3 regions of the Aquisalimonas sp. 2447 genome follow, and region 1 is predicted to be linked to each of the others. Evidence: predicted binding sites of a transcription regulator. Region 1 holds the regulator's gene; each other region holds the start of a gene.
The links. The regulator sigma-54, encoded in region 1, starts transcription at its own class of promoters, with help from an activator protein. The targets are predictions, from matches to a motif close to TGGCANGNTNCNTGCTT.
Positions count from the first base shown of each region.

Region 2: KU884_RS07625 (CmpA/NrtA family ABC transporter substrate-binding protein) is a predicted target of sigma-54. The motif match lies at 1,550-1,566, and genes of this name have one in related genera.
Region 3: urtA (urea ABC transporter substrate-binding protein) is a predicted target of sigma-54. The motif match lies at 1,554-1,570, and genes of this name have one in related genera.

Region 1 covers NZ_CP050695.1:3,091,445-3,094,704, forward strand. Annotated here, with positions in the region: gene lptB (LPS export ABC transporter ATP-binding protein) at 1-505, shown strand, start outside; gene KU884_RS14635 (RNA polymerase factor sigma-54) at 671-2,254, shown strand; gene hpf (ribosome hibernation-promoting factor, HPF/YfiA family) at 2,307-2,645, shown strand; gene ptsN (PTS IIA-like nitrogen regulatory protein PtsN) at 2,718-3,191, shown strand; gene KU884_RS14650 (HPr kinase/phosphorylase) at 3,188-3,260, shown strand, end outside.
Region 2 covers NZ_CP050695.1:1,627,351-1,630,610, forward strand. Annotated here, with positions in the region: gene KU884_RS07620 (sigma 54-interacting transcriptional regulator) at 1-58, opposite strand, end outside; gene KU884_RS07625 (CmpA/NrtA family ABC transporter substrate-binding protein) at 128-1,501, opposite strand; gene KU884_RS07630 (OsmC family protein) at 1,843-2,379, shown strand; gene KU884_RS07635 (acyl-CoA dehydrogenase family protein) at 2,441-3,260, shown strand, end outside.
Region 3 covers NZ_CP050695.1:3,832,516-3,835,775, forward strand. Annotated here, with positions in the region: gene urtA (urea ABC transporter substrate-binding protein) at 136-1,455, opposite strand; gene ureG (urease accessory protein UreG) at 1,877-2,506, opposite strand; gene KU884_RS18195 (urease accessory protein UreF) at 2,699-3,260, opposite strand, start outside.

The sequences.
Region 1 (3,260 bases):
GCGCGCCAGACGCGGCGTGGGGTATCTACCCCAGGAAGCATCCATTTTCCGCAAGCTCACGGTGATGGACAACCTGTTGGCGATCCTGGAGACGCGCCCGGAACTGGACCGCAAGCAGCGTCGCGAGCGCGCCCAGGAACTGCTCGAGGAGTTCAGTGTTGCCCACCTGCACGACCAGACCGGCATCAGTCTCTCCGGGGGTGAGCGCCGCCGGGTGGAAATCGCCCGCGCCCTTGCAGCCAACCCGCGCTTCATCCTGCTGGATGAACCCTTCGCCGGTGTCGACCCCATCTCGGTGCTGGATATCCAGGCCATCATCCGCCACCTGGCGGAGCGGGACATCGGCGTCCTGATTACCGATCACAACGTGCGTGAAACCCTGGGCATCTGTCAGCGCGCCTATATCCTCGCGCAGGGAGAAGTCATTGCCAGGGGCAGTTCCGAAGAGGTCCTTGCCAACCGCAAGGTGCGCGAAGTGTACCTGGGGGAGGAGTTCCGGCTGTAGACGCGACCCGGGTCCCGCTGAGACAACATGCCGTCACGCAAGTATCGCGCCAATGTTCTAACGCGGGCCTGAGTCGGTTACGATGGGAGACATGGATAACACCAGCATTCACCGAATCCGGTCCGAGCAGCTGCCCACGACGGCGGCGGGAGACCCGCGTTGTCGATGAAACAGTCGCTACAACTCAAGCTCGGACAGCAGCTCACCATGACCCCCCAACTGCAGCAGGCCATCAAGCTGCTGCAGCTCTCCACGCTTGAGCTACGCACGGAAATCCAGCAGGCGCTGGACTCCAACCTGATGCTGGAACCCGCCGACGATCTCGACGAGTCCGACGATGCCGAACTCGACAGCAGCGGCAACGCGGACGGCGAAGACAGCCAGAACAACGCCGAAGACGGCGGCGAGCGCACGGAGGCTGCCGAGAACCGGGAGCATGCGGAGTCCACAGAGGCTGCCGCAAGCGAGGCTACCGGCGCGGAGATAACCACCGACAGCGGCGAACCGGAGCTGAGCACGGAAAACCAGCAGAGCGATATCCCCGAAGACCTGCCGCTGGACTCCGACTGGAACGACATCTACGACGGCAGCACCTCGTACAGTGCCGCCGGCAGCGACGATGAACAGCGGGAAACCTGGGAAAACCGTACCGCCGGTGACGGTGGTGGCCTCCACGAGCACCTGTTGTGGCAGGCCCAGCTCTCCCATTTCAGTGATCGCGACATGGCCATTGCCGAGGCCATCATCGACGGCGTCCGCGACGACGGTTATCTCGGCGTCAGCATCGAGGACATCTGCGCCTCGGTGTCTTCGGACGAGCCGGTGGAGGCCGATGAAGTCGAGGCGGTGCGCCACCTGATCCAGCGCTTCGACCCGGTCGGCGTGGCCTCTTTGGACCCCCGCGAGGCGCTACTGGTCCAGCTGGACCAGTTTCCCGACGACACGCCCTGGCTGAACGAAGCACGGCTGCTCGTGGACCGCCACCTGGATCTGCTCGGCAGCCGTCAGGTCAGCCAGCTGACCCGCAAACTGAAGATCAGCGAGGGCGAGCTGGGCGAGGTGCTGGCCCTGGTTCGCTCGCTTGACCCGCGCCCCGGCTCGCAGATCAGTAGCGCACCGGCTGAGTACGTCATCCCCGACGTCTATGTGCGCAAGGAGCGTGGTGCCTGGCGGGTCGAGCTCAACCCCGAAGCCGCCCCCAAGATCCGGGTGAACAGCTACTACGCCGGGCTGGTGAAGCGCGGCGACCAGGGCAGCGACAACTCCACCATGCGCCAGCACCTGCAGGAGGCCCGCTGGTTCATCAAGAGTCTACAGAGCCGCAACGAGACCCTGCTCAAGGTCGCCACCTGCATCGTCAACCACCAGCAGGAGTTCCTGGAGCACGGCGAAGAGTCCATGAAACCTCTGGTGCTGCGGGAGGTGGCCGAAGAGGTGGAAATGCACGAATCCACCATCTCGCGCATCACCACCCAGAAGTACATGTACACCCCGCGGGGCACCTTCGAGTTCAAGTATTTCTTCTCCAGCCATGTGCACACCGTCGACGGTGACGAGTGCTCGGCGACCGCCATCCGTGCGCGCATTCGCCGCCTGATCGGCGACGAGGATCCGCGCAAGCCGCTCAGCGACAGCAAACTTGCGGAGATTCTCAAAAACGAGGGAATCGATGTGGCGCGACGGACCGTAGCCAAGTATCGTGAATCCATGTCCATTGCCTCGTCCAACGACAGGAAACGCATCGCCTGAGCTCCGGGATGCACGATATCCCGGCCCGAGCGGGCGCCATCAAGGAGGCCTTATGCAGATAGACGTCACCGGGCACCACATCGATCTCACCGACGCCCTGCGGGATTACGTGCAAGCGAAGATGGACAAACTGGAACGCCATTTCGACAATGTCGTGGATGTCCACGTCATCCTGACCGTGGAGAAGCTCGTCCAGAAGGCCGAGGCCACCATGAAGCTCAGTGGCGCCAAGCTGTACGCTGACGCCAGCGCCCAGGACATGTACGCTGCCATTGACGGTCTGGTGGAGAAGCTCGACCGCCAGGTGAAGAAGCACAAGGAAAAGGTCACCGATCACCGCCGCAACGAAGGGGCTCAGGCCAAGGCGGCGGGTGAAGGCGACGAGGACTGACACCCTGCGCCGGTGGCCTTTCCGGCCACCGGCGATAACGGACGCCGCAGCCATGACCCTGCGTGGAACAGCATGATCAAGATTGCCGACCTGATCACTCCGGACCGTGTCGCCTGTGACGTCGACGTCACCAGCAAGAAGCGCGGGCTTGAAGTCCTCAGTGACCTCGTTGCCGCCTCCGACCCCGCGCTGTCCGCTCAGACCATTTTCGACAAGCTCATCAACCGCGAGAAACTCGGCAGCACCGGTCTCGGGCACGGTGTTGCCCTGCCCCATGCGCGCATGGACGGCAACGAAGCGGCGGCAGCGGCATTCATCCGCACCGGCGATGCCATCGACTTCGACGCCTTCGATGGTGAACCGGTGGATCTCCTGTTCGCCCTTGTGGTGCCGGAGCACTTCACCGACGAACACCTGCAGATCCTGGCGCGGCTGGCGGAAATGTTCAGCGACGCGTCGTTCTGCAACCGGCTTCGGAATGCACCCGACGCCCAGGCCCTGTTCCAGTTGCTCACGGAGTGGGAGTCGGGCGCAGGACAGGCATGACCCGCACCGGGAACACCACCACCATTCCGGGCGTGCTGGTCGCCATCCATGGGGACGGCATCCTGCTGC
Region 2 (3,260 bases), 1.5 Mb from region 1:
CCTGGACCGCTTCCAGCAGAACCATGGACTCGTTGGGTAGTTCGTTATCGCCTGTCATCGAGTGCCAGTGTGGTTCATGAGCCCGGGCGGCGTCGGTCGCGGCGGGGCGCCCGGGGCTGCCCCACCGTCAAGCGCGCATGTCGAAGCTCTCCAGGTAACCCTCCGGGTCGGCCGGGTCGAACTCCTTGCCCATGATATCGTGAATCCGGTAGTTCTCCTCCGGCGCGTTGTATCCCAGGTCCTGCATGACCTTGCGGCACTCGGTGGCCTGGAAGACCTCCTCGGCGATCTGGTGGTAGTTCACGTCGCCGTCAATGTAACCCCAGCGTTTCATCTGGGTCAGCATCCACACTGCCATGGACTGCCACGGGAAGGGATCGAAGTCGATGCGGTCGGGCATGTCCTTGACCTCTCCCAGACCGTCGGCATAGCGGCCCACCAGCACCTGATCCAGTACCTCCACCGGCTGATTGAGATACCTGCGCGGGGCGATTGCCTCGGCGATTTCCTTGCGGTTCTCGGCGGCGGAACTGTATTGAGTTGCATCCACGATGGCCCGGAACAGGGCGCCGAACGTGTTCGGGTGTGCGTCCACCCAGTCCTCGCGCACCACGAAGGCGCAACAGGGGTGGCCACTCCAGATGTCCTTGGTCTGGGTGTGGATGAACCCGGCGCCTTCCCAGACGGCGCGCTGGTTGAACGGCTCGGCAACAATGTAGCCGTCAATGTTCTCGGCCTGCAGGTTGGCGACCATTTCCGGCGGCGGCATGATCCGGAGATTCACGTCGCGATCCGGGTCCAGCCCATTCTCTGCGAGCAGGTAGCGAAGCAGGAAGTTGTGCATGGAGTAGTCGAAGGGAATGGCAAAGGTAAAGCCCTTCCAGTCCTTCGGGTCCATCTTGTCCTTGTGCTTGTTTGCCAGGGTGATGGCGTTGCCGTTGATGTTCTCGATGGCCGGCATGGTGACGGGTAGCCGGGAGGCTCCTACCCCCATGCGAATGGACAGGGGCATCGGCGCCAGCATGTGGGCGGCGTTGAACTCGCCGGCGTCCATGCGATCCCGGACCACCGGCCAGCCGGCAACCCGCTCGAGATTCACATCCAGCCCGTAGCGTTCATAGAAGCCCATGGGGTCCGCCATGATGATGGGGGTGGCACAGGTGATGGGCAGAAACGGGATGGACATCCGGGTCTGCTCCAGCTGTCCGCCTTCATCGGCCAACGCGGACTTCAGCGCACCCAGCGGGAACGCGGAAGCCACCGCAGCGGCCGCGGTGCCACGGCCCACAGCGGCCATGAAGCGGCGTCGACTGATGTCATTGCCCCCGAAGAGTGCGCGCACCAGCGTGTTTTCCACGGCGCGGTCGATGATGGCTTCGCGATCTTTCGGTTGTTTCCCGGTGGTTGCTGACCCGCTGTTGGAGTTGCAGCTCTCGCAGGAACAGTCCGCGTTGTGGCGGAGATCGGAATGGGGACTGTAGGGATCACCCAGGCTCTTCATTGTTCACGTCCTCGCAGTGGCGGGAGTCACGGTTGCTCCCCCTGCTCCTAGCAAAGGCAATGCCAGCGATGACGCGCTGCGGCAAAAGCGCCCTCGCGCCGCGATCCCCGGCTGTCGGGAAGCGGGCTTACGGCCGCGAACAAACCGGACAATGTCGACATTGTCCGGTTTGTTCCATGGTGGTCCGGCGCAGAAACAGAGACCGATGGAGGGTGGCCAGGCATTCCCAGGCTACTGATTCGGATGAATAAAACGCGTTTTTCCGCAGTGCGGGGGCGGAATGGCACGCCTGATGCAAAGTCCGTGGCGACATCAATCACGCAGAAATGCAGGAGGAAGTGATGAGCGACACGGCAGAGCAGTCCAAGCAGCCCTTGCGCCCCATTGATCTGGAGGGCCTCAAGGCTCTGGGTGCGAAGGCGAAGATGGATCCCACCAAGGTGAACACCCTCAAGTCCCACACCGAGTGCGAAGGCATCTTCCGCATGATGACGTACTGCCGCGATCTGGATGGGCACCTGATCGACGAGCCACCGACGCTGCTGGGCGAAGACAATGCGCCGAACCCGTCGGAGGCCGCGCTGGCCGCCCTGGCCTCTTGCATGCTCGTGGGGATTCACGCCAATGCCACCTACCGCGGCATTACCGTCTACAAGCTGGAGGCGGATCTGGAAGGGGACATCAATATCAGCAGTGTCTGGGGTGTCGGGGACACCAGCGAGAAACGTCTGGGATTCACGGCGATCCGGGCCAAGTTCGATATCGAGGCGGACTGCTCCCGGGAAGAGCTCGAGGACCTGGTCGCCTGGGCGGACAAATGGTCGCCGGTGGCCAATACCATGCGCAACCCGGTACCCACCGAGATGACGCTGGCCTGAGAGACCGGCCCGGCGGACCGTCCCGCCGGGCCCCTCCATCGTTGCCGAACAGGAGTTCACCATGTCCGCCTTAGCCGATGCCATATCGAAAGCGCCTGAGCCCACCCTGGAGACCCAGGTCGAATCCCTGGTCTACAGCGATCTGGCGCCGCAGACCGCGGCGATTGATCGACAGGGTGTCTATCCTGCCGCGTTCATGCACGACCTCGGGAGCACCGGGGCATACCGACAGCATGTTGCCTGTCGGCATGGTGACGGACAGCAGGATTTCGCCGCTGCCATACACGCCATGGAGGCCGTCTCCAGGGAGTGCATGTCCACAGGGTTCTGCGTCTGGTGCCAGGATGCCCTGGCCTGGTACCTGGAGAATGCCGACGACGCCGCGGTACGTGACCGCCTGCTGCCTGGTGTGGCCGCTGGCCGGCAGCTGGGTGGTACCGGTCTGTCCAACGGCGTGAAGCATCTGCACGACATCGAGTCGCTGAAAATCCGGGTCCGCCGGGTGGAGGGTGGCTATGTCGCCAATGGCACGCTGCCCTGGGTTTCCAATCTCGGCCAGGAGCACGCATTCGCCGCAATCTTCGGCGTGGAAGGCAGTGACCGGAAGATCATGGGTGTCACCTTCTGTAACCAGCCGGGGTTTGCCCTGCAGCAGTGCGCCGAGTTCATCGCGCTGGAAGGCAGCGGCACCTACGCCTGCCATTTCCGCGACAGCTTCATTCCGGACGAGCACGTGGTCAGCCACGACATCACCAACCTGATGCCGCGCATCCGTTCCGGCTTCGTGTTGCTGCAGATGGGCATGGGCCTGGGACTGATTCAGGGCTGTATCGACATCATGGAGCAGTTCCGTGAGACCCACAGCCACGTGAACCGCTTTC
Region 3 (3,260 bases), 740 kb from region 1:
AATATCTCCCTGGGGGCTGTGCGTGCGGACAGCCGACATCGGGGTTCCAGTAAGCGGGGCCCGAACATGAGGCCACGGGGGTGTGAACGGTAGGCCACGCACATCCCTGTGCGCGGTCACCACCGACACGGGGCGCTAGAACTGCAGGCCGTAGTTCGGCTCTTCGCAGTCCCCGCAGACCCAGGGATAACGCCAGTTGGCCTGCCGGTCCTCGTTGCCCTCGACGTACTCGCTCCAGGGCTCGGCGCGGACCACGTCGTCGGTCTCCCAGACGGGGAAGAACTGGCCGTCGGGCTCGATCTCACCGATGATCACCGGCTTGTGCAGATGGTGGTTCTCCTCGTCCATGCACACTTCGAAGCCGGACGGGGAGTCCACGCACTGACCGTAGACGGCCTGGCGAACCGCGTCCACGTCGGTGGTCCCGGCCTGCAGCACCGCCTGGGCCCACATGCGGATGCCCATATGGGTGGCTTCCATGGGGTCGTTGGTCACACGGTCGGAGCCACCGGAGAGATCGTTCTCTTCCACGTACTCGAACCAGCGCTCGGTGAAGCGCTCGTTCTCCGGCGTGTCGATGGACATGAAGTAGTTCCAGGCGGCGAGATGGCCGGCCAGCAGGTCGGTATCCATGCCCCGGAGCTCTTCTTCACCCACGGAGGTGGCAAGTACCGGCACGTCGATGGGGTCGATGCCCTGGTTGGCCAGCTCCTGGTAGAAGGCCACGTTGGCATCACCGTTGACGGTGTTGATCACCGCGGTGGGCCCACCGTCGGCAAAGCTACCGATGTCGTCGACAATGGTCTGGAAGTCGTCGTGACCGAAGGGCGTGTAGACCTCCTCGATGTCCTCGTCACCGATGCCGTGGGCATTCAGGTAGGCCCGCACGATGCGGTTGGTGGTGCGCGGGAAAACGTAGTCGGTGCCGATGAGATAGAAGCGCTCGGCACCGCCACCCTCTTCGCTCATGAGGTACTCCACCGCCGGCAGGGTCTGCTGGTTCGGTGCCGCACCGGTGTAGAAGATGTTGCGGGAGGATTCCTCGCCCTCGTACTGCACCGGGTAGAACATCAGGCCGTTGAGTTCCTCCAGCACCGGCAGCACCGCCTCGCGGGAAACGGAGGTCCAGGAGCCGAAAATGACGTCCACCTCTTCGCGCTCGATCATCTCCCGCGCCTGCTCGGCGTAGGTGGGCCAGTCGGAGCCCGGATCCATGACCACCGGTTCCAGCTCACGACCCAGAAGGCCGCCCTGCTCATTGATGTCCTCGATGGTCATGAGCGCCACGTCACGCAGTGACGTCTCGCTGATGGCCATGGTGCCGGACAGGGAATGCAGAATGCCCACCTTGATGGGGTCGTCCGCCTGGGCGTTGCCCGCGGCCACCAGGCCGAGAGCCATCGCGCCGCCAGCGACGGTGCGATAGAGCGCGTTGTTTGATTGTGTCGAATGCATGGTTGCCTCCGTCGTCCTGTTGGCCGGGCCGGTCTGCACCGGGCCGGGGCAGTGACTTGCTGGTGCCTGACGGTGTTCGCCGGGCACTGACAGGGAGGGAGCAAGCGCCATGCCAGGGGGTTTTGGCTTTACTTATCAATTAGTTACATTGATACCGCCGTGAGAACGCACCAAACAAGGGCGTCTTCATGCACTCGTGGCGGGCAATTGCACCCGCGTGGTGCGGAAACCGGATGAATCAAGTTGGTGCGCGCTGCCCAAAGCGAGAGACCTGCAGGTGTCGCATGTGTAGGGCGGACCTGAAGGTCCGCCGTTTCCGGGTTGCCGACCACGGGGCCCGCCATGGCCCGCAATGGCGGACCTGAAGGTCCGCCCTACGTACAGTACTACGGCTGATTCGGGCGGGATTGTCGTGCAGACGCTAGGCGCTCTCGCGGTTGCGCAGCATGCCTTCGCGGACGATGAAATCCACCACCTCGTCCAGACCCTGACCGGACTTGAGATTGGTGAACAGGAACGGCTTGTCGCCGCGCATGCGGCGGCTGTCGCGGTCCATGACCTCCAGGGAGGCGCCCACGCCCTCGGCCAGATCGATCTTGTTGATCACCAACAGGTCCGAGCGGGTCACGCCCGGGCCGCCCTTGCGTGGGATCTTGTCACCGGCACAGACATCGATGACGTAGATAGTGAGGTCCGACAGCTCGGGACTGAAGGTGGCGGAGAGATTGTCGCCGCCGCTCTCCACGAACACCACGTCCAGCCCCGGGAAACGGGCGTTGAGATCCGCCACGGCGGAGAGGTTCATGGAGGCGTCCTCGCGGATAGCGGTGTGGGGACACCCGCCGGTTTCCACGCCAACGATGCGCTCGGCTTCCAGGGCACCATGACGGGTCAGGAATTCCGCGTCCTCGCGGGTGTAGATGTCATTGGTGACCACGGCGATGTTGTAGTGGTCGCGCATGGAGTGGCACAGGGATTCCAGCAGCGCGGTCTTGCCGGAGCCCACGGGCCCGCCGATGCCGACGCGCAGTGCCTGTTCGGTGGTAGACATGGTGTGTTCCTCCTGATGGTGTCAGTGAACCGCAGCGGCACGATACGAGCCGCGGGAGCTGTAGGGTGGACCTTCAGGTCCACCGAGTTGGCCGCGATGGGCCGCGGCGGCTTGCCTGTCTGAGGAAGGTGGACCTGAAGGTTCACCCTACGCGACCGTCGCGACTCACGTCGCTCCCACAGGAATCCGCAATCAACTGCGGAAAAGCCGGGAATACTGGGTCTCGTGCAGGCTGCTGGCGATGGCGACGCCCGGGGCCGTGCCGCCGATGGCGTCATCGTCCAATTGCAGGCCTGCGGCCGCGGCGGCGCCGATGGGTTCGGCCAGATCCAGCAGTAGCCGCTGCCCGGCGGTCTGCCCCAGGGGCACCAGCTTGATCGCTGCGGCCACCTGATTCTCGCACCAGGCCCACAGGTAGGCCTCAACCCCCTCCTCCAGCGGGATCTCCCAACGCACCAGGGCCAGGGCGTAGACCACCGCCCAGCTGGTCTCCGACGCACGCGTCCAGGGCTCAGCCTCGGGGATGTCCAGCTCGTTCAGTAGTCTTGCCAGGGCGCGCCCCAGGTGCTGGTCTTCGCCCACCAGCTCCGATGTCTCGCGGCTGGCCCGCAGCCATTGACCATAATGCACCACGCCGGTGCAGTCATCCCGACACCAGCAGGCATGCAATCGCGCCAGCAGCGGCACGTCCACACGGCCGAGCGTGTGGACGAGCTGGCCCTGCAGCCAGTCAGCCACGCCATCGGCATCCCGT